DNA from 2 places in the Paenibacillus sp. JT22N1 genome. Region 1 is predicted to be linked to the other one. Evidence: a T-box and tRNA genes for the amino acid it is inferred to sense, from the RefSeq annotation. Region 1 holds a T-box; the other holds one or more tRNA genes.
What was found. The T-box of region 1 lies ahead of tyrS (tyrosine--tRNA ligase). A T-box ahead of a tRNA ligase gene usually reads a tRNA of that ligase, here a tRNA-Tyr.
Positions count from the first base shown of each region.

Region 2: it encodes a tRNA-Tyr, which carries the amino acid that the T-box ahead of tyrS (tyrosine--tRNA ligase) is inferred to sense. The anticodon was not compared.

Region 1 covers NZ_JCAUAW010000003.1:230,728-240,018, forward strand. The annotation lists gene cax (calcium/proton exchanger) at 1-221, shown strand, start outside; gene AC58UU_RS07415 (Fpa/YlaN family protein) at 264-551, opposite strand; gene AC58UU_RS07420 (HPr family phosphocarrier protein) at 676-924, opposite strand; gene AC58UU_RS07425 (TVP38/TMEM64 family protein) at 1,039-1,548, opposite strand; gene AC58UU_RS07430 (diguanylate cyclase) at 1,990-3,978, opposite strand; gene rpsD (30S ribosomal protein S4) at 4,331-4,930, shown strand; gene tyrS (tyrosine--tRNA ligase) at 4,976-6,235, opposite strand; T-box leader at 6,287-6,564, opposite strand; gene AC58UU_RS07445 (transglycosylase domain-containing protein) at 6,693-9,291, shown strand, end outside.
Region 2 covers NZ_JCAUAW010000049.1:138-9,428, reverse strand. The annotation lists gene AC58UU_RS39260 (hypothetical protein) at 1-202, shown strand, start outside; gene AC58UU_RS39255 (hypothetical protein) at 536-721, opposite strand; gene AC58UU_RS39250 (oxidoreductase) at 862-1,704, opposite strand; gene AC58UU_RS39245 (helix-turn-helix domain-containing protein) at 1,857-2,732, opposite strand; gene AC58UU_RS39240 (hypothetical protein) at 3,159-3,413, shown strand; gene AC58UU_RS39235 (arylamine N-acetyltransferase family protein) at 3,553-4,326, opposite strand; gene AC58UU_RS39230 (hypothetical protein) at 4,539-4,781, shown strand; gene AC58UU_RS39225 (hypothetical protein) at 4,799-5,206, shown strand; gene ade (adenine deaminase) at 5,183-6,976, opposite strand; tRNA gene AC58UU_RS39215 (tRNA-Gly) at 7,314-7,384, opposite strand; tRNA gene AC58UU_RS39210 (tRNA-Pro) at 7,392-7,465, opposite strand; tRNA gene AC58UU_RS39205 (tRNA-Arg) at 7,488-7,564, opposite strand; tRNA gene AC58UU_RS39200 (tRNA-Gly) at 7,574-7,648, opposite strand; tRNA gene AC58UU_RS39195 (tRNA-Leu) at 7,688-7,767, opposite strand; tRNA gene AC58UU_RS39190 (tRNA-Lys) at 7,788-7,860, opposite strand; tRNA gene AC58UU_RS39185 (tRNA-Gln) at 7,871-7,942, opposite strand; tRNA gene AC58UU_RS39180 (tRNA-Tyr) at 7,957-8,038, opposite strand; tRNA gene AC58UU_RS39175 (tRNA-Thr) at 8,114-8,189, opposite strand; tRNA gene AC58UU_RS39170 (tRNA-Asp) at 8,211-8,284, opposite strand; tRNA gene AC58UU_RS39165 (tRNA-Met) at 8,316-8,392, opposite strand; tRNA gene AC58UU_RS39160 (tRNA-Val) at 8,476-8,551, opposite strand; tRNA gene AC58UU_RS39155 (tRNA-Glu) at 8,630-8,704, opposite strand; tRNA gene AC58UU_RS39150 (tRNA-Ser) at 8,725-8,813, opposite strand; tRNA gene AC58UU_RS39145 (tRNA-Met) at 8,825-8,898, opposite strand; tRNA gene AC58UU_RS39140 (tRNA-Ser) at 8,926-9,013, opposite strand; tRNA gene AC58UU_RS39135 (tRNA-Asn) at 9,019-9,094, opposite strand; tRNA gene AC58UU_RS39130 (tRNA-Ala) at 9,098-9,173, opposite strand; tRNA gene AC58UU_RS39125 (tRNA-Ile) at 9,189-9,265, opposite strand.

The DNA.
Region 1 (9,291 bases):
TGCAAATCGCTTTATTCGTAGCTCCTGTGCTTGTACTTGTCAGTTTCTTCGTAAGTGGAACACCCATGAACATTGTCTTCACCACCTATGAACTTGCTGCAATCGGAGTCGCTGTCTTTATTACGAAGTCAATAACCCAAGATGGCTCAACCAACTGGTATGAAGGTCTCCTGCTGCTTGTGGTCTACATCATTCTAGGCGTCGTATTCTTCCTCGTCTAAATACGCAAACAAAGACAAAAAAAAGTAACCCATTGTGAAGGGTTACTTTTTGTTATTCAACGCTTCATATAGCTCCGCAAGGTTACGTTCAAGCTTGCTGAGAATTTGTTTACCAGGTATTTCGGAAATAAGTCCCGCTCGAATGGCAAAATCAATTTCTCTAGAAAGTCCGTACATTTGCGTATCTAAAACTTCTTCATACAGTGGACATTGACGCGTTGTCAAATTCTCCATTTGTACTTCGATTAGCTTTTCGATTTTATCTGCATCTTCTTGGAGAAGATTAAGCGCTTTTTGATTCATGTCCAGCAATAGATCAGATGAAGACATTCCCAACTTCCCCCTATACGCATAGTCATCCGTCCTTATATGATCTATATTAAGCGAAATTGGATCAATATACAAGAGAAGGTACCCTCAGAGATTCTGAGAGTACCTTCTTTAAGCATGAATTCTATTCTTGAACAACGTTTACGCCCAAATTGTGCTTAGCGAATACTTCAGCCATAGCGATTTTCGCTTCTTCTGCATCCGGCCCATGTACATGAAGATCATAGTTGCTGGAGCTAAGCAATGTAGTAAACAAACCTAAGATACTTTTTACATCGATATACTTATTATCATATTGGAGAACGATTGAAGATCTGAATTTATTAGCTGTTTGTGAAATTTCAACAATTGCGGCATTATTAGCACTTGGCATATTTCATTCCTCCATTTATTTGCATCTGAATTGGTCGCCTTGCTCCCTATATGATAACTTGGAAAGGTTACTTAACGCAACTAAAAATTTCCTTCATTCTCCAAGTAAAGCGCTTTACTTCGTCTTTGCTGCAATGGCTTTCTTCACGCCGTTCCCTATTAGAATCAAAACAACGAAAATACCTAGCAACAAAAGTAGTCTTCCCTTATATTTCTGGAAATGAAATAAATCATGTGCAATCATCGATTCCAGGAATACGATCGGCAGTTTCCCCAGCAAGGTACCCCATAGAAAATGAGTAAACCGCATTCGAGTTAGCCCAGCACCAAAATTAATCGCAGAGGAAGGTAAAATCGGAATCAATCTGCCTAGAAGGACATATAGGAATCCGCGCTTCTCCATCCGCTTACTAAACTGCGTCACTAATGGAAATCGCTCGAGCTTTTTTTCTACCCATGCATGTCCATAATAGCGAGCAAAATAAAAAGAGGCAACTGCTCCTAAACAAGACATTATGTAATTAACAAGAAACCCTATTTTAATACCGAAAATAGCAACATTCGTACCTGCTACAACAACAAAGGGAATAAACGGAAAGAACGTTTGAAAAAAAATTAAAGCCATTCCGATGATTTTACCGGGCCAACCAATGTCCCTTAAATGTTCAGATAGCTGTCGCATATTGCTGTGAGTAAGTTTAATGCCTGTAGGGTTATAAAATAAAAAGGCAATCAGGGCAACGAGCAAAATACAAATAAAAAAAACTAGCAAAATGTGTTTTCTGTTTCTGTTTAACACCGACAAATTTCGACCATCCTTCCCTTAGACCAAACCATTGTAACATGTTACAGAAGGTTCAGGAAGAGAAAAGTGAGGAGTTATCTGGTTATACAACAGTGAAGTACCCTATACTATTTCTATCCTTCATATAGTTTACCCTACCTATGCAAATTTATTAGATTAGATACCTTTTTTCGACATTATATGCAAATTGAGCAACCAAGTTCTTGATGTGAAAGTGTTAAAGCGAAGCAAAAGCACCTGTCCTTAGACAAGTGCTTTTTATTAGCCGGTTCGAATTTGGTTACGACCGTTATTTTTAGCTTGATAGAGAGCCATATCTGCACGATAGAACAGCGATTCTACACTAATCTTGTCTTCTTCCCAATTCCAATCCGAAACACCACAGGAAACGGTTACTTGCGGATTAGTCTCCTCAAGCACACGAATACGAATACGTTCTGCAATTCGAATCGTTTGAGCCTTGGCAACTTGGGGTAAATAGACCGCAAGCTCTTCCCCGCCCCACCTTGCTGCAATATCACTATCCCTAATACTAGTTTTAATAATTTGGCTTACCTGGATCAAGATTTTATCGCCTACCTGATGACCGTAGGTATCATTAACCCGTTTGAAATTGTCTATATCAACTACAATAAGTGAACCGCAGAAGTCCTTCTTTTGCATCGAATTGGCCTGTTCGTCCAAATAATGTCGTACATAAAGTCCTGTCAAGTTGTCTGTAATAACCATTCGTTTCACTTCAGCATGCAGGGAAGCATTCGTCATGGCAAGACCAATATGCCCCGAAAGAACCTGCAGCAATTTGTAGTTATCATAGGAAAAGAAATTTGGCTTGCTGTGGACGACTAGAATAACGCCTTCAACTTGTCCATTCACGAGAATCGGCGAACCAATAAGCGATCTGGAGTTGGTTAACTGCATCAGCTTTGACTTGACCTTTTCATTGCTCCAATAGTCCGAAATAATAATCGGTTCTTTGGAGGTATAGACGACGCCAGAAAAGCCTTGATCTACGGTAAAGGTCTCATGAAACATCGCAGGCAAATTAGTCGCTTGTACGATTAAATTCTCACTATTTTTATCCGCTTGCAGAATACAACTATAATCCGCGCCGAAAATACTTAAAATTTCGCTCGATGCTGAGTTAAAGATTTCGTTTAAACGCAAGCTCTGATTTAACTGCTTGGTGATTTCATTAATAAGTCGAAGCTCGTTAATCATTAAATTCGACTGTTCATATAATTTAGCGTTTTCAAAAGCAGACCCGGCTGTATCGGCAAGCAATGATATGAATTGCAAATCCGAAGCGTGAATCAAATCGCTCTTAGACGTCATATATAACACGCCATATACACCCTGTTTGCCTGATAATGGAGCAGCGATATGACCTGTACTTGGGCCACTATTCTCGGATGATGGTTCAAATATCACATGCCCTTCCATAAAAGCACGTGTTCGAATGTCATTCTCTGTACTTTGGAAATTCAAAGGCTTCACAGATAGATTCGTAGAGTCATTATCTTGTGAAAGCAATAAATCTACTTGCATATTGGGGTAAACGCTATGCATGCACTCAATGACTTCAGTCAATACCGAATCAACATCGATTTTGGCGTGTAGTTTCTTAGAAGCCTCAAATAAAATATCATGCTTCTTAAACTCAAGTTCCCTATTTAGATGCTGCATAAACAAATGGTCGTACTTACGACGATCCTCTACGCTCTGCACACTACTTTGGAAAGATAGGGAGAGTATATAGAACAATTGTGCAAGTTCGTCTGCTTCTTCAAGTGTATGGGAAAATAGTCCCAAATATAAAATTGGAGCCCCTTGTGGATCTAGGACTGGAATCGAAGCAGCCAAAACGGATTTCAGTGCTTTTGCGCTCATTTCTTCGCTAGTCATTATATGCATTTTTGGATTTTCAGCACATCGTGCCAACGGATTGTCATTACGTTCTGCATAGCTCCATGATGCTCCTACCTGCAGCAATGCATCAGTAAGAAGTGTATCATGGGAGCAAGCCTTAACCACTTTAAGATCCGTATCCACGCATAGCAGTGCGGTTTGAGGCGGTAGCATCGCTTGCCCGAATTGGTGAATCCACTCATCAAAAGCATCTAGCGCTACATGATGACAATTGGATTCCCAATAGGAAAAGTTGCTAGAAAGAACAAGTCCTTGCCGAAGAAACTCTTCGAAGTGATCTGCACGACTATGTTGTTTCATACTACGAAGTGGTTCACTCATAGGCTCTCCTTCACCAACAAACTGTAGTCCTATTGATCCAGGCTAAATCTTACCTCATTTATCATACTATTTTTCTGTGCTTATTGCACGATATTTTAGAATCACTTTAAAGGATTGAGACTTGACACATGCCCCTGTTTTTAATAAAATTAGAAGTCGAGTAACAACATGATTTCGGTGAATGCCATTTGTGATCACCCTCACTGCTTTTGCTCCTGCCAAGACAGCGGCTGAACTACTCTTGTCAGGGAATCACATTATGATTCGTAAGCAAAACCAGGCACTTGTCTTCACCCTGACATCTAGATGCTATCTACTAAACTAATTGTTGAAAAGAAGGAGTTTTTCCTAAATGTCACGTTATACAGGACCTAAATTTAAATTAAGCCGTCGTGTTGGTATTTCTTTGAGTGGTAACGGTAAAGACTTGAAACGCCCATTCCCTCCAGGTCAACATGGCCCAGGACAACGTAAAAAAATGAGCGGCTATGGCGTTCAATTAAATGAAAAACAAAAACTTCGTCACATGTACGGTTTGAACGAGAAGCAATTCCGCAACTTGTTCGATAAAGCTTCCAAACTAAAAGGTATTTCCGGTGAGAACTTCATGATCTTGCTTGAAAGCCGCTTGGACAACCTGGTTTACCGTCTTGGTCTTTCCAACTCCCGCGCAGGCGCGCGTCAACTAGTTGCTCACGGTCACGTAACTGTGAACGGCAAAAAAGTAGATATCGCTTCTTACATCGTATCTACAGGTGACGTTATCGCTCTTCGTGAAAGAAGCAAAGGTCTTTCCGCAGTGAAAGAAGCTCTTGCTAACCGTAACTACCTGCCAACTTACCTTGAGTTCAACGATGCAAGCGTAGAAGGCAAGTACATTCGTTTGCCAGAACGTTCTGAGCTTCCACAAGAAATTGACGAGAAACAAATCGTCGAGTTCTACAGCCGTTAATAAAAGCAAGCCCCTCAGGGATTTCCCTAAGGGGCTTTTTTTTCGTTAAGCAAACTGTACCAGGTAGTAATTCTTTTTACCGCGGCGAATAATGATGTAAGACTCTCCGAGTCTACCCAAATCTCTAGTAACTGCATCGAATTGCGTCACTTTAACGCCATTGACCGTGACAGCACCACTCTCAATATCTTGACGTGCTTGGCGTTTGGACGGTGCCGCTCCTACGGAAATCAGTAAATCAACCAACGCAATATCATCTTGATCTATGGTTGCAGATGGAACATCCTTGAACGCTTCTTCAATCTCCGTACGTGAAAGCTCCTGAATATTACCACTGAATAAAGCAGTTGTAATGTTAAGTGCACTTTCTAACGCTTCTCCACCGTGTACAAGCTTCGTAACTTCGCGGGCAAGCAATTTCTGAGCCTCTCTCTTCTCAGGCTGAGCTTGCACTTCTTCCTCGAGACGTTCGATATCCTCATGAGAAACAAAAGTAAAATATTTCAGGAAACGGATGACGTCATTGTCGGCTGTGCCCAACCAGAATTGGTAAAACTGATAAGGAGACGTTTTGCTTGCATCCAACCAAATAGCTCCGCCTTCTGTCTTCCCGAACTTTTGACCATCACTTTTTGTCACAAGCGGCAAGGTTACCCCGTACGCACGTTTATCTGTGGACTTACCGATAAGCTCAAGACCAGCCGTAATATTACCCCATTGGTCACTTCCGCCAATTTGCACAGAGCAATTTTTCGTTTCATTAAGCTTCAGGAAATCGTAAGATTGCAGAATCATATAGCTGAACTCTGTGAAAGAAATCCCTTTGGAGATCCGTGAATCAACAGAATCCTTTGCCAACATGTAATTGACGGTAAAGTTTTTGCCTACATCACGAAGGAATTCGATGACGTTCAGCGATCCTAGCCAATCGTAATTGTTGACAAGCTCTGCACTATTTTCAATTTCTGTGGAGAAGTCGAGAAAGCGAGATAACTGATTTTTGATGCTTTGTGACCAAGCCTCGACAACTTCAGGCCCATTGAGTGTTCGCTCATTGGCTTTTCCGCTAGGATCACCAATCAGCCCTGTTCCCCCGCCTACGAGTGCCAAAGGAACGTGACCAGCGAGCTGAAAGCGTCTCAGAGTTAGAATAGGCAGCAAGCTACCGATGTGTAAGCTGTCCGCGGTCGGGTCAAAGCCGCAATAAAGCGTAACACGCTCCTCGCTAAGCTTTTTGTCCAAGCCCTCCCGATCCGTAATTTGATGAAGCAGTCCGCGAAACTCCAAATCCTTCAAAATATCCATGTTCATCCATCTCCTTTTTCATTAAACATACAAAAAAAGCCTTCTTATCCACAAAGGGACGAGAAGACTTGACTCGCGGTACCACCCTAATTAAAACAGTAGATACGTACAACTATAACAGGTGTTATGTGCACGGCTAGCTATTTTCACTCAAGAACCTTTAACGTGGTTTAATCGGCAAATACTACTTGTGCAGCTTATGTTGCTGCAGGTTCCCATTCACTGCTCAAGACCGTAATTCACTAACCTGCAGGTACCGGTTCGCACCAACCACCGGCTCTCTGAAAGCATCCACAAGCTACCTACTGCTGATCTTTCAACGCATTTGATAAAAATTTATCACATGTTTCTGGGTGTTGTCAAACCATGTCGGCATCGTTTCTTCGCTTCATCATTACCGCATAAGGTGCAATTATGGTATACTATTAGGGTTCATGTAAGGAGGATATTGGAACTTATGCGCAATTTTTTCGCTAAATGGAATCGCCCTTGGGTGAGAACTACATTCAAAGTAACATGGATTACATTAAAATGGACCATCATTAGTGCCTTTTTGGCGGGAATTGTCGGTGGATCTGCCGCTTTCGGGTATGTCAGTGCCCTAGTCAAAAAAGATCCTGTTCGTACCGAAGAGGCCATACGTCAGCAGATGCAGGAAAATGCAGTCACTGGCTTTGCTTACTTCAATGATGATACGGTCATAGGGCAATTGCGAACGGAAGAAGACCGTCGACTCGCTCAGCTAGATGACATTCCGCAGCTTCTGTTAGACGCTGTCCTCGCCATTGAAGACAAAGACTTCTACAATCATCGCGGGATCGATATCCGCGGGCTTTATCGGGCAGTAACTCAGAAACTACTGAACGAGGAAGTTCAAACAGGTGGAAGCACGATTACGCAACAGCTTGCCAGACGGGTCTTTCTTACACTAGACCGTGATGATGGACGTAAAGCAAGAGAGCTGCTGCTCGCGTTGCGGATGGAACGCCTAATGTCCAAGGATGAAATTTTGCTCGCTTATTTGAACAAAATTCCTTATGGCAATGGCGCGACAGGCTATAATCTATATGGGATTAAAGCAGCTGCCAAAGGTCTCTTCAACATCGACGATCTGGATAAGTTAAACGTTGCTCAAGCCGCTTACTTGGCCGGTCTGCCGCAATCCCCATCGCTGTACTCTGCATTCACGAGTAAGCCTGACTTTGATGAAGATGGTTTCAAAAAGGCGGTTACGCGTGAACAATTAGTACTCAAACGGATGCTGGAAGAAAAGAAAATTACGAATGAACAGTATCAAGAAGCACTTAAATTTGATCTTAAAGCTTCCATGCCCCCTTCGGCTCAGAAGGCTTATACGACTTATCCTTACCTAATGATTGAAACGGAAAAAGAAGCTGCCGAAATTTTGTTGAAGATCCAGAAGCCTGAGCTTGATCCTAAGAAAAACCAGGCCGCTTATAATGAAGCGTTAAAAGGTATACATACTCAACTCTTACGTGGCGGTTATCAAATCTATACAACCATAGATAAGACCATTTATGATTCCATGCATGAAATATCGAGTAACGATAAAAACTTCGCCCCTACGGATGATAAAAAAGGCATGGAACAAGTTGGGGCCATCATGATCGATTCTAAATCCGGAGCTATCAAAGGGATGATTGAGGGCCGCAATTTCTTCGAAGAGCAGCTCAATCACGCCACACAAGCATTCAGACAGCCAGGATCAACCATGAAGCCCATTGCCGCCTATATACCAGCCTTAGATAAAGGGGCCATTCAACCGGCTAGTATCGTGGATGATATCCCTATTATTCTAAAAGATGGTGTCAAAGGCTTTCATCTTCCAGAAAACTGGGATCACAAGTTTCATGGATTAATGACAGCAAGAAGAGCTTTAAACCAGTCTTACAACATCCCAGCCATTGATATATTTTTGAATAAAGTTGGTATAAATGATTCCTGGGATTTTGCAAAAAAACTCGGTATCACGTCCATTCAAAAAGAAGATTATTATGCGCAGACCGGCGTAATCGGCGGACTAAGCCGAGGAACTTCGGTGAGGGAACTGACCGGCGCCTATGCATCTATTCCGAATAAAGGCGTATTCAATGAGACGTTTATGATTCGCGAAATCAAAGATTCGAATGGCAAAACGATTTATACGCATGATCAAAAGCCAACCCCTGTCTATTCTCCACAAAGTGCATATCTGATTACAGATATGATGAAAACGGTGGTTAGCCAAGGTACAGCAACTGATTTGATGAAAAAGTACAAATCATATGGCAAAATTGAGATATCTGGAAAAACCGGCTCAACGCAAGATGATGCCGATGCTTGGTTTATGGGCTTTACCCCTGATATTACCGTTGGTGTCTGGATTGGTTATGACCAACCGATTAATAAGTTGTCTTCAAAAACATTACAGACGAATCACGCCAAAGATATATGGGCACTCATTATGAACCGAACAATCGAGCAAAAACCGGATCTCTTCCCTACCAAAACATTCGCCAAACCAGATGGTATTGTCTCAGCAACTGTATCCAGTTTATCCGGCAAGCTGCCGAGCGAATTGACTTCTAAGTCCGATCTTCTTGTTACGGATCTTTTCAACAAGAAATATGTGCCTACTGAGGTTGACAATGTCATGGTTCGAATGAAAATCAGTTCTTTTGGCGGCCTGAATTACATGGCGCAAGACAGCACGCCGGCTGATTTCGTCCAAGAGAAGACGGTTATTAAAAGACAAAAATCGATCAGTCAATTGCTCAAAGAAATCGAAGTTGCCATGAGTAAACTTCCTGAAAAAAGCCGTAAGCCGATCGATAATTATAAGCCAACAGATTATGACGATGACGCACCATCCGAAGTTGACCCTCGGGTTGATGACGGTAAAGAGCCCGCAGTACCAACGAACGTTGTAACAACCAAGTCAGGTGACACAGCAACTATTGCCTTCCAGGCAAGTCCGAATCCTGATATCGTCGGCTATCGCATATATCGTTCTGATAACCGCGGCAAGTTCCAGCTCATGGGCGGCAAAGTTGTAT
Region 2 (9,291 bases), on a different contig from region 1:
CGAGTTGTTCAATTTTCAGAAGCTTGATGGTGAAGGAATTCATGAGAAAAAGCTAATCCTTGATATTCATAAAAGCATGCTCATGGAGAGAGGGCTTGATGAGGTTAAGTATGTCTTTCGGACAACGAATGATTTCCTGGATACCATTGATGCCAAGGAGTCTGGTAAAGGAATAGGAAGAGTTAGCGTTTCAAGAATGTAGAGCCATATGGGAAATTCAGCCCCCAGTTTGAGAATTTCGAAGGCTGAATGCTACTTCCATTGGATAATCCAATGGAAGTAGGGAATTGACAGCTTGGAAGCCAATTCTATTGGAAAATTTCCAATGGAAGTATTAATTTCATGCAGAATACGTTTCAAATGTTCCAGATGGTCAAAAGAACTTAATGGGCTGTCCTATAAGTAGATTTTACCTACTTATAGGACAGCCCCATGTTATTCGTATGAACGACTAAATAGCAATAAAACAAAACAACGACCAGCTCACACTCATGCGAACTGACCGCTGCTTCATTTGCTATTCATTATATCAGCCTCAATTTACGACAACACCCCTACAGTACTTGCATACAGCTGCATCGATTGCAATTTCCTCGTTACAATACGCGCACGACTTATGTGTTTGCAAATCAGACGATGGTACCACTTTGCGCTTCTTCACGTTCATATAAATCAATAAACCAACCACAACCACGATAACGGCCAACAACCAATAAACCATACCGAAACACCTCCTAGTTGATAAACAACTTCTGATGATTCCGTATAAGTATATTCGGTCATCCTTGTCCATTTGTCTTAGTTGTGAACAAGAATAAATACTAGTCCCTATTCCGACTCATTAATTGCAACTTTACCCTCTTACATCATCATGATCCGTTCCCGTAATAACGTCATACCAGTCTTCAATGTCTTTTCAAACTTTGCCGTCTTTTCTCTATACATAGCAAGGGTGTCATTGCCTAAAGGCAAATGAACAGGAGGCTTTTCAGCGTTGGCCAATGTAATGAAAGCTTGTGCGAGTTTCTTGGGATCGCCAGGCTGCTTCTTATTAACTTGTGTGGCAAAGCTTCGCATTTCTCCCACTGTGCCTGCATAATCATCGATGACATGAGTGGTTCTTATCAAAGATGTTGGATCAAGGAATTCAGTTCTAAAAAAGCCTGGTGCCACGACGGTTGCATAAATCCCTAAAGGAGCTAATTCCAAAGCCATGGACTCCGTAATGCCTTCTACAGCAAACTTGGTGGAACCATAAATCCCCCAGCCAACAAATCCGTTTAATCCGCCTACTGATGAAATATTGATGATATGTCCCGAGCGCTGCTTACGCATGTAGGGTAAAATTGCGCGGGTAACGTTTAGTAACCCGAAAACATTGGCATCATAATTTTGTTTCACTTCTTCATTCGAAGCTTCTTCAACGGCACTCAGCAATCCATAACCAGCATTATTGACTAGCACGTCAATTCTTCCGAATTTGTCTGTTGCTTGTTTCGCTGCATCTAAGGCTTGAGCTTCGTCCGTAACATCCAGCACAGTTACAAATAAGTTTTCGTTGTTATCAAGCTGCGCGGCTAATTGTTCAGGCTTGCTGCGAACGGTAGCTACCACCTTGTTGCCCTCTGCTAAAGCAGCTTTTGCAATTTCTAATCCAAAGCCTCTGGATGCGCCTGTGATGAACCATACTTTTTGATTTGTCATAGTCGTCATTTTTAAATTGAATATTTCATGACCTAAGATTATCACAGCGCATTCCGACCTACTTTTCCAAAAAGCCCAAAGTATTTGTCCATTTAGCTCAAATTAAAAAAATCTTAGCCCGGCGGGTGCCGAACTAAGATCTCTGTTTGCTTTTAGCTTAACTGTTGCCTGTAAGAGGACGGGGTATAGCCAAAATGCTCTTTGAAAACCCTTGAAAAATGCGCAACATTCTCAAACCCCGTCGTAAAGCAAACATCCGTTACTGACATGGTCGAATAGGTCAACAATTCTTTGGCCTTCTCCAAGCGTTTCTGCCGAATCCATAGAGATGGGGACGTGTTGTAAATGGATTGAAAATCCCGTTTGAAGCTGGACAAGCTTCTGCCCGATAAATAAGCCAAATCATTCACCGAAACGGGATTCAAGATATTTTGTTCCACGACGGTTGAGATATCGGATCGCACCTGCTGCTTCAATTGAAGTAATTGCTGCACGATATTTTCGTTGGCATGGCTAAGATCAAACAATAATTCCAACAACTTAATTTTAATTAATCCGTCCTCGATGTTATCGGGTTCGTTGAAATATGGTTTAAGTGATTCTAAATACGTTAACAGTCGTTCACTTATCGGATTTACGAAAATAGGTACCAACGCTGTTGGCTGCGTAGATTGAATGTCCGCCATTTTAATAAAGTCTTTGAGTACTTCATCTTTTAGAAAAAACATCATGTACTCTAATAAGTATGCCTGATTAGGTTCGCCTGATTTCTCATATTCAATGACAATGGATTTTTGCAACAGTACCATTTCGTGCTTATGAACAACGTACATCTGATCGCCGTATCGCACCGTATAAGTGCCATTCAGCACAAACATGAGAAGGTAGTCTTCTAAGAACATAGTCCCTTGTTTTCCTACCGTGTTGGTGCACGATTCAATGACTGTGAGCCCTTTGAGCTTCAAAACGCTTTGATTGAATGGCGATGCTGCTAAGCCTTGCGGTGCTTTTATTATTCTTTGGGTCACGCGCACCCTCCCCTCAATTCCCCACTCCAAATGATGATAACCAAACTCAGGCTGATGATAGGAGATATTCTCTCTAATTGTACCACGGAATATGACATTTTCCTGTTGGACAACACTGAACACAATATAAAACCGATCTGCTTATAGAAGTTTACGTCCTTCACGGTCAGCTTGTCCGCATATTCTTCCAGTCTTTGATCGTCTTAGGCGGGCTTCTCGGGGTCAAATCCAACTTCCTATGATCGGGTCCGAAATATCGATTAAAGCCTCCTACTGAGCCCATGAGGCGATGTGGACGTGATCGAAGAATACCTCATCCGGGGAAGTTACTAGATGTCACTGACACATTCAATGGTTAATTAAAAAACACTAATTCAGCGTTCTTTTTCGCGTTGTTCGGAAGTACTTTTGCTCAATGCATCAACCATGTCCTTTGAACATAATATTAAAATAAAGCGCTTCCAACATCGTTATTGTGGAGAATTTGTAGGTTATATAAATAAGGAGTTGATGTCCATGTTCAACCCAAAAGAATGGACCAAACAAATGAAATTCATTCACGGCATTGCAAGAACTATCTACATCAACAAATACACTGGACTACCAAAGCTAAGTTGTACTTTCACCAAAGAGCAGCAGAAAGCTTTAGAACGTGAAGACAGCAAGTTATCACTTTCGTAATTAGAATCATATTCGGATTATGGTTTCTCTAACGGAAAGAACTTTAAGTTAGAAAAAGAAAAAGGGACCCCTTTCGGGGTCCTCTTCGACGTTGAATAAATGGAAATCCAACTATTATAGTACATGACTACATTAATGATTAATCTAGATGAATACCAAAATGCTCTTGCAGTGCTGCTTTATACTCTTCTTCGGTCTGCGGAGTGAAAGTCCTAACCCCCGCGGATGTAAAGATGCGAAACTCTCGACCAGCCAGCGTATTCCGCCCTTCCAGGGTGCGCATGGCTACCATTGGGCTTTTGGTAAATATCGAATCCGGGGCGTTCTCACACCAGAAGGTCGCAAAGGTGAAGTCCTTCGGCAGCTGAGGCTCCTCCGTAAACGAGTAGATGCGGTTCCATTCCTTGTTCTTCTGCTCATATAGCATCCAACCATAATTGGCATCGCGCTCGAGACGGTAGCACTCTCCGCCCTGGTGCTGTTCAAGACCTTCGATCCATGCGACCGGCCTGCGGGGGACAATCCCTCCTACTCCGACATCACACAAATAAGTCGTGCCTTCTGCCTCTACCTTCAGGACGTGATGACGTCGTTTCGGTGGTGTGTTCGGTTCGTCGCGCCAAAATCGAGCAACCAAGTCAGTGACCGAGTAGCCAAGCTCCCGCAGCAGCCAGCCGAATAAAGCGTTCAGCTCGAAGCAGTACCCACCGCGCCCGCGCACGACAATCTTTTGATATACATCCACAGGATCCAATGATAAAGCTATGCGGTTCATAATGTCCAAATTTTCGTATGGAACCGTGTGGAGATGACACTCCTGCAGGTCGGCCAGTGTCTTTGCGCTGCCATCGAGCGAACCTTTAAACCCGATACGCTCCAGATAGGTCTGAATCTGACTATTTTTACTGAACATGTTGAACACCCCATCCCTATTTTTTTCATTGATAGACAAGATCGTGCGATTTAACAACAATATACTTTTAAAAAATACCATCATTACCCTATTTCCGTCATATATTCCAGTTTAACTCTTCATAAAAGCTTACAAAACGACAACGGTTTTCGAGCGACATTTTAGTTCTAATCCGTTAATCTATGAAAAAAGATTCATAGGAGGGCTAATTTATGATTCAAAACTTAGAGCTATGTGCAACGGGATTGTTAATTATCTCCATAATGTTTCATCTTTTTATAGATATAATCAAAAAGAATAAAATCATTAACTATCCAATTAACTATCCAATTCAAGAAGAGGAATCTATCCAAGTTATTTACCCACAGTATATCGACTGCAGCCGGAGCATTAATCTTTCACTTCTTCCCAAAGATTATCTTTTTACGGATGGGCAGCTCAGCGAGATTCATTAATTTAAGGGGGCCATACTGTGTCAAACAAGGTAATCAGTGATGAAGAGTTGATATTGCTGCTGTCTCCCACTAATAATAACGAAGAAAATGAGCAATCAGAGAAACCGAAGCTAACCATGAAATTACTATATGAGCTTATAAAAAAGCTAAAACAAGAGAACATGTTGCTTTCCAAACGTGTAGACGAATTTGAACAGCAATTGAATTTGTTGCACCAAATTCGAGATGAGGTAGCCACCACCCTAGATCTGCCGATTATCGAGGAAACCGAAATTACAGTCAGGATGGAAGCTGAGCTCGTTCCCAGCCTCCCGCAAACCATCCAAACCTCCCGCGCCGAACGTCATCCTTCTAAAAAGAATAAAAAGGATAAGTCCTTTTGGACCTATTTATTTAGCCACTTAACCAATTTCCACTTCAATTAGCTTGAACTGTGTAACATCGACAAGACCTCGGTTTGAAATCCGAATTTCAGGAATAACAGGTAAAGCAATTAATGAGAATGTCATAAACGGAGCGTTCAGCGGGCAGCCCATTTGTTTCCACGCTTTTTCGAGCTCTGCAACCTCTTTAACGACTTCAAGCAATGATTTATCTGACATGAGGCCTGCGATGGTCATCGGTACTTGAGCCAGCACTTTACCGTTCTCTACAACGATCATGCCGCCTCCCATTTTGACAAGCTCATTAGCTGCCAAAGCCATATCTTGCTCATTGATCCCCATAACAATTAGATTGTGACTGTCATGCGCCACTGTAGAGGCTACCGCACCTACCTTCAATTGAAAGCCATGCGTAAAGCCAAGTGAAATTTGACCCGTTCCACGGTGCCGCTCGATACAGGCGAGACGAATAATATCCTGCTCAACATCTGGTTGGATGATCCCTTGCTCAACAGCCAGCATTGCTGTCATTTTCTCTGTTCTTGCACTATTTTCAATAACGTTAATGACATTAACCTTCGTCTTTTCCTGATTACTGCGACTTACAAGCTTGAAGTCCTCAGGCGTAAGCTCTCGCTTAACGTTCATGGAATTACGGATGTGCTCGGGATAGACAAAATCGGGGAAATCAACCGTAAGCTTGCCATAATCAAAAACAACTTGACCATCAGTAATGACAGTTGAAGGCTCGACCTTCTGTAAATCATCCAGCAATAAAATATCAGCACATTTACCGGGAGTAATACTGCCCAAATCTTGCTCCATTTTAAAATAGCGCGCCACATTAATCGTTACCATCTGAATCGCTGTTACAGGATCGACGCCCTCTTCGATTGCGCGGCGCACCACATGATTGAGATGCCCTTTCTCCACCAAAGTTTGCGGATTTACGTCATCCGTAACGAGCGAAATATTGGACGTGTTGACCTTATCTTCGGTTACCACCTTAATGACCTCTTTGACATCATGCCAGGCAGAACCTTCACGAATCATAAGGTGCATGCCCATACGGACTTTGTGAAGACCTTGTTCCCTTGTTACGGTTTCATGATCAGATGTCACGCCGGACCCTATATACGCTTGCAGCATACGATCATCATCACTTGGAAAATGTCCTGTGACGGTTTTACCACTCTTGATCGTTTCTTCAATCTCCCCGCACATTTTCGGATCACCATAAATGACACCAGGGAAATTCATAACTTCACCTAGTCCGACCACATTATCCCACTGCAGTCCCTCTTTAATATCAGTCACTTCTAAGCTTGCACCTGCATCTTCTAAGCCGTTAGTCGCTGGTACGCAGGATGGGAAGGTCGTGAATACTTTGAGAGGCAGCTGCTGCCCCTCTTCGTGCATCAGCCTTACACCTTCTGTTCCAAATACATTGGCAATTTCATGAGGGTCCATAAAAATCCCCGTTGTTCCTTTGGCTAATGCCGCTTTGGCAAACTCGGTAACGGAAAGCATCGTGCTTTCAACATGCATATGACCATCTAAAAATCCTGGAGACATATACTTCCCTGTGGCATCGATAACGACCGTTTGAGCCCCAATGGTGTGGTCTGCGTTCCCTACATACGCTATTCTCCCAGCCACAACAGCAACATCAATACGCTCAAGTAATTCACCAGAATACACATTGACGAGTGTTCCATTCTTAATGACTACATCGGCAAATGCTTCGCCTAGTGCAACCTTAGCTAGCGTTCTACTCACTTCAACTAGCTTATTTCTTTTATTTAGAGTCATGGGTTTTGTACTCCTTTATGTATTTAAATTAATTGACCTTTTCCGGTTCGGTGACAAGCGTCACATCTCACTGAACATCGGTTTACATGCATTATTTGTATCACTTCACTATTAAATTTACCATGAAAAAGGTTTTTCTCAAGGGTTGCATGCTACAACAGAGGATTCCCCATTTCTTTTTATTAAATTATGTGGTGGGAATACTCCAAATGCTTATTTGAAATGTTTCCTATGGGTGTATTCTATGATGTCTTTACAGAAGGTCGAACCCATACGGCTTCTCTTCCAGTTCCCATTCAAACGAAAAAGATCACCCGAAGGTGATCTTTTTCTGTGAAGCGGGCGGCGGGAATCGAACCCGCGCGATCAGCTTGGAAGGCTGAAGTTCTACCATTAAACTACGCCCGCGTGTCTATCGGGACGACACGATTTGAACATGCGACCCCCTGCTCCCAAAGCAGGTGCTCTACCAAGCTGAGCTACGTCCCGATAAGGTATAACATATGAATAATGGCGCGCCCTGAGAGATTCGAACTCCCGACCTTTTGATTCGTAGTCAAATACTCTATCCAGCTGAGCTAAGGGCGCTTAATAAAATGGAGCGGAAGACGGGGATCGAACCCGCGACCCTCGCCTTGGCAAGGCGATGCTCTACCGCTGAGCCACTTCCGCATGGGTACCTCAGGAGTATGAATACTGCTGAGGATTTAATGCGCGTAGAGGGACTTGAACCCCCACGGTCACCCGCTAGATCCTAAGTCTAGTGCGTCTGCCAATTCCGCCATACGCGCATGCTGTAAATAAGGCAAAGTGAGTCATGTAGGATTCGAACCTACGACACCCTGATTAAAAGTCAGGTGCTCTACCAACTGAGCTAATGACTCATATGAAGAACTGGGGATCAAGGATTTGAACCTTGGCATGACGGAGTCAAAGTCCGTTGCCTTACCGCTTGGCTAATCCCCAACGTAGTTTGGAAATGGAGGCTGATGGATTCGAACCACCGAACTCAAAGAGAGCAGATTTACAGTCTGCCGTGTTTAGCCACTTCACTAAGCCTCCATGTATAAAGCCTAACCAAGCCCCGAAAAAGTAATGACGTTGCTACAAAGCTTTGCTTCACTTTTTTGGGAATTGTGGTGCCGTCGAGAGGACTTGAACCCCCAACCTACTGATTACAAGTCAGTTGCTCTACCAGTTGAGCTACAACGGCATATTCATTTATGAAAAATGACGGAGCTGACGGGATTCGAACCCGCGGTCTCCTGCGTGACAGGCAGGCATGTTAGGCCACTACACCACAGCTCCACACTGTGAAGAACAACTCTCTGAAAGAGTTTGGTTGCGGGGGCAGGATTTGAACCTGCGGCCTTCGGGTTATGAGCCCGACGAGCTACCGGGCTGCTCCACCCCGCGACATTGAAAGCATAATTTCATTATGAGCCCCGAAAAAGTAATCGGCGTTGCTACAAAGCTTCACTTCACTTTTTTGGGCAGTATGGTGGAGGCTGACGGGATCGAACCGCCGACCCTCTGCTTGTAAGGCAGATGCTCTCCCAGCTGAGCTAAGCCTCCATGAGATAATGAATTTTGGGCCCACGCAAAGTATTCGGAATAGGCTTCGTCAGCTTTACGTCACTTTGTGGGGATTATTGGTGACCCGTAGGGGACTCGAACCCCTGTTACCTCCGTGAAAGGGAGGTGTCTTAACCACTTGACCAACGGGCCAAATTCAAAAAATTTACCGACGGAGAGAGAGGGATTCGAACCCTCGCACCACTTACGCAGTCTAACCCCTTAGCAGAGGGTCCCCTTATAGCCACTTGGGTATCTCTCCAATTTATCTAGTAGCGGCAGAGGGGCTCGAACCCCCGACCTTACGGGTATGAACCGTACGCTCTAGCCAGCTGAGCTACGCCGCCATATTGTCTTTCCTTTATCTAAAGAAACGGAGAAGGAGGGATTCGAACCCTCGAGACGCTTGTGACGCCTACACGATTTCCAATCGTGCTCCTTCGGCCGCTCGGACACTTCTCCAAAAATGGCTCCCCGAACAGGACTCGAACCTGTGACAACTCGATTAACAGTCGAGTGCTCTACCAACTGAGCTATCAGGGAATATGGTGGAGCCAAGCGGGATCGAACCGCTGACCTCCTGCTTGCAAGGCAGGCGCTCTCCCAGCTGAGCTATGGCCCCATAAAAGAAATTAATTGGTGGGCCCTAGTGGACTCGAACCACCGACCTCACCCTTATCAGGGGTGCGCTCTAACCAGCTGAGCTAAGGGCCCTAATGAGTAAACAGTCTACAGCGTGG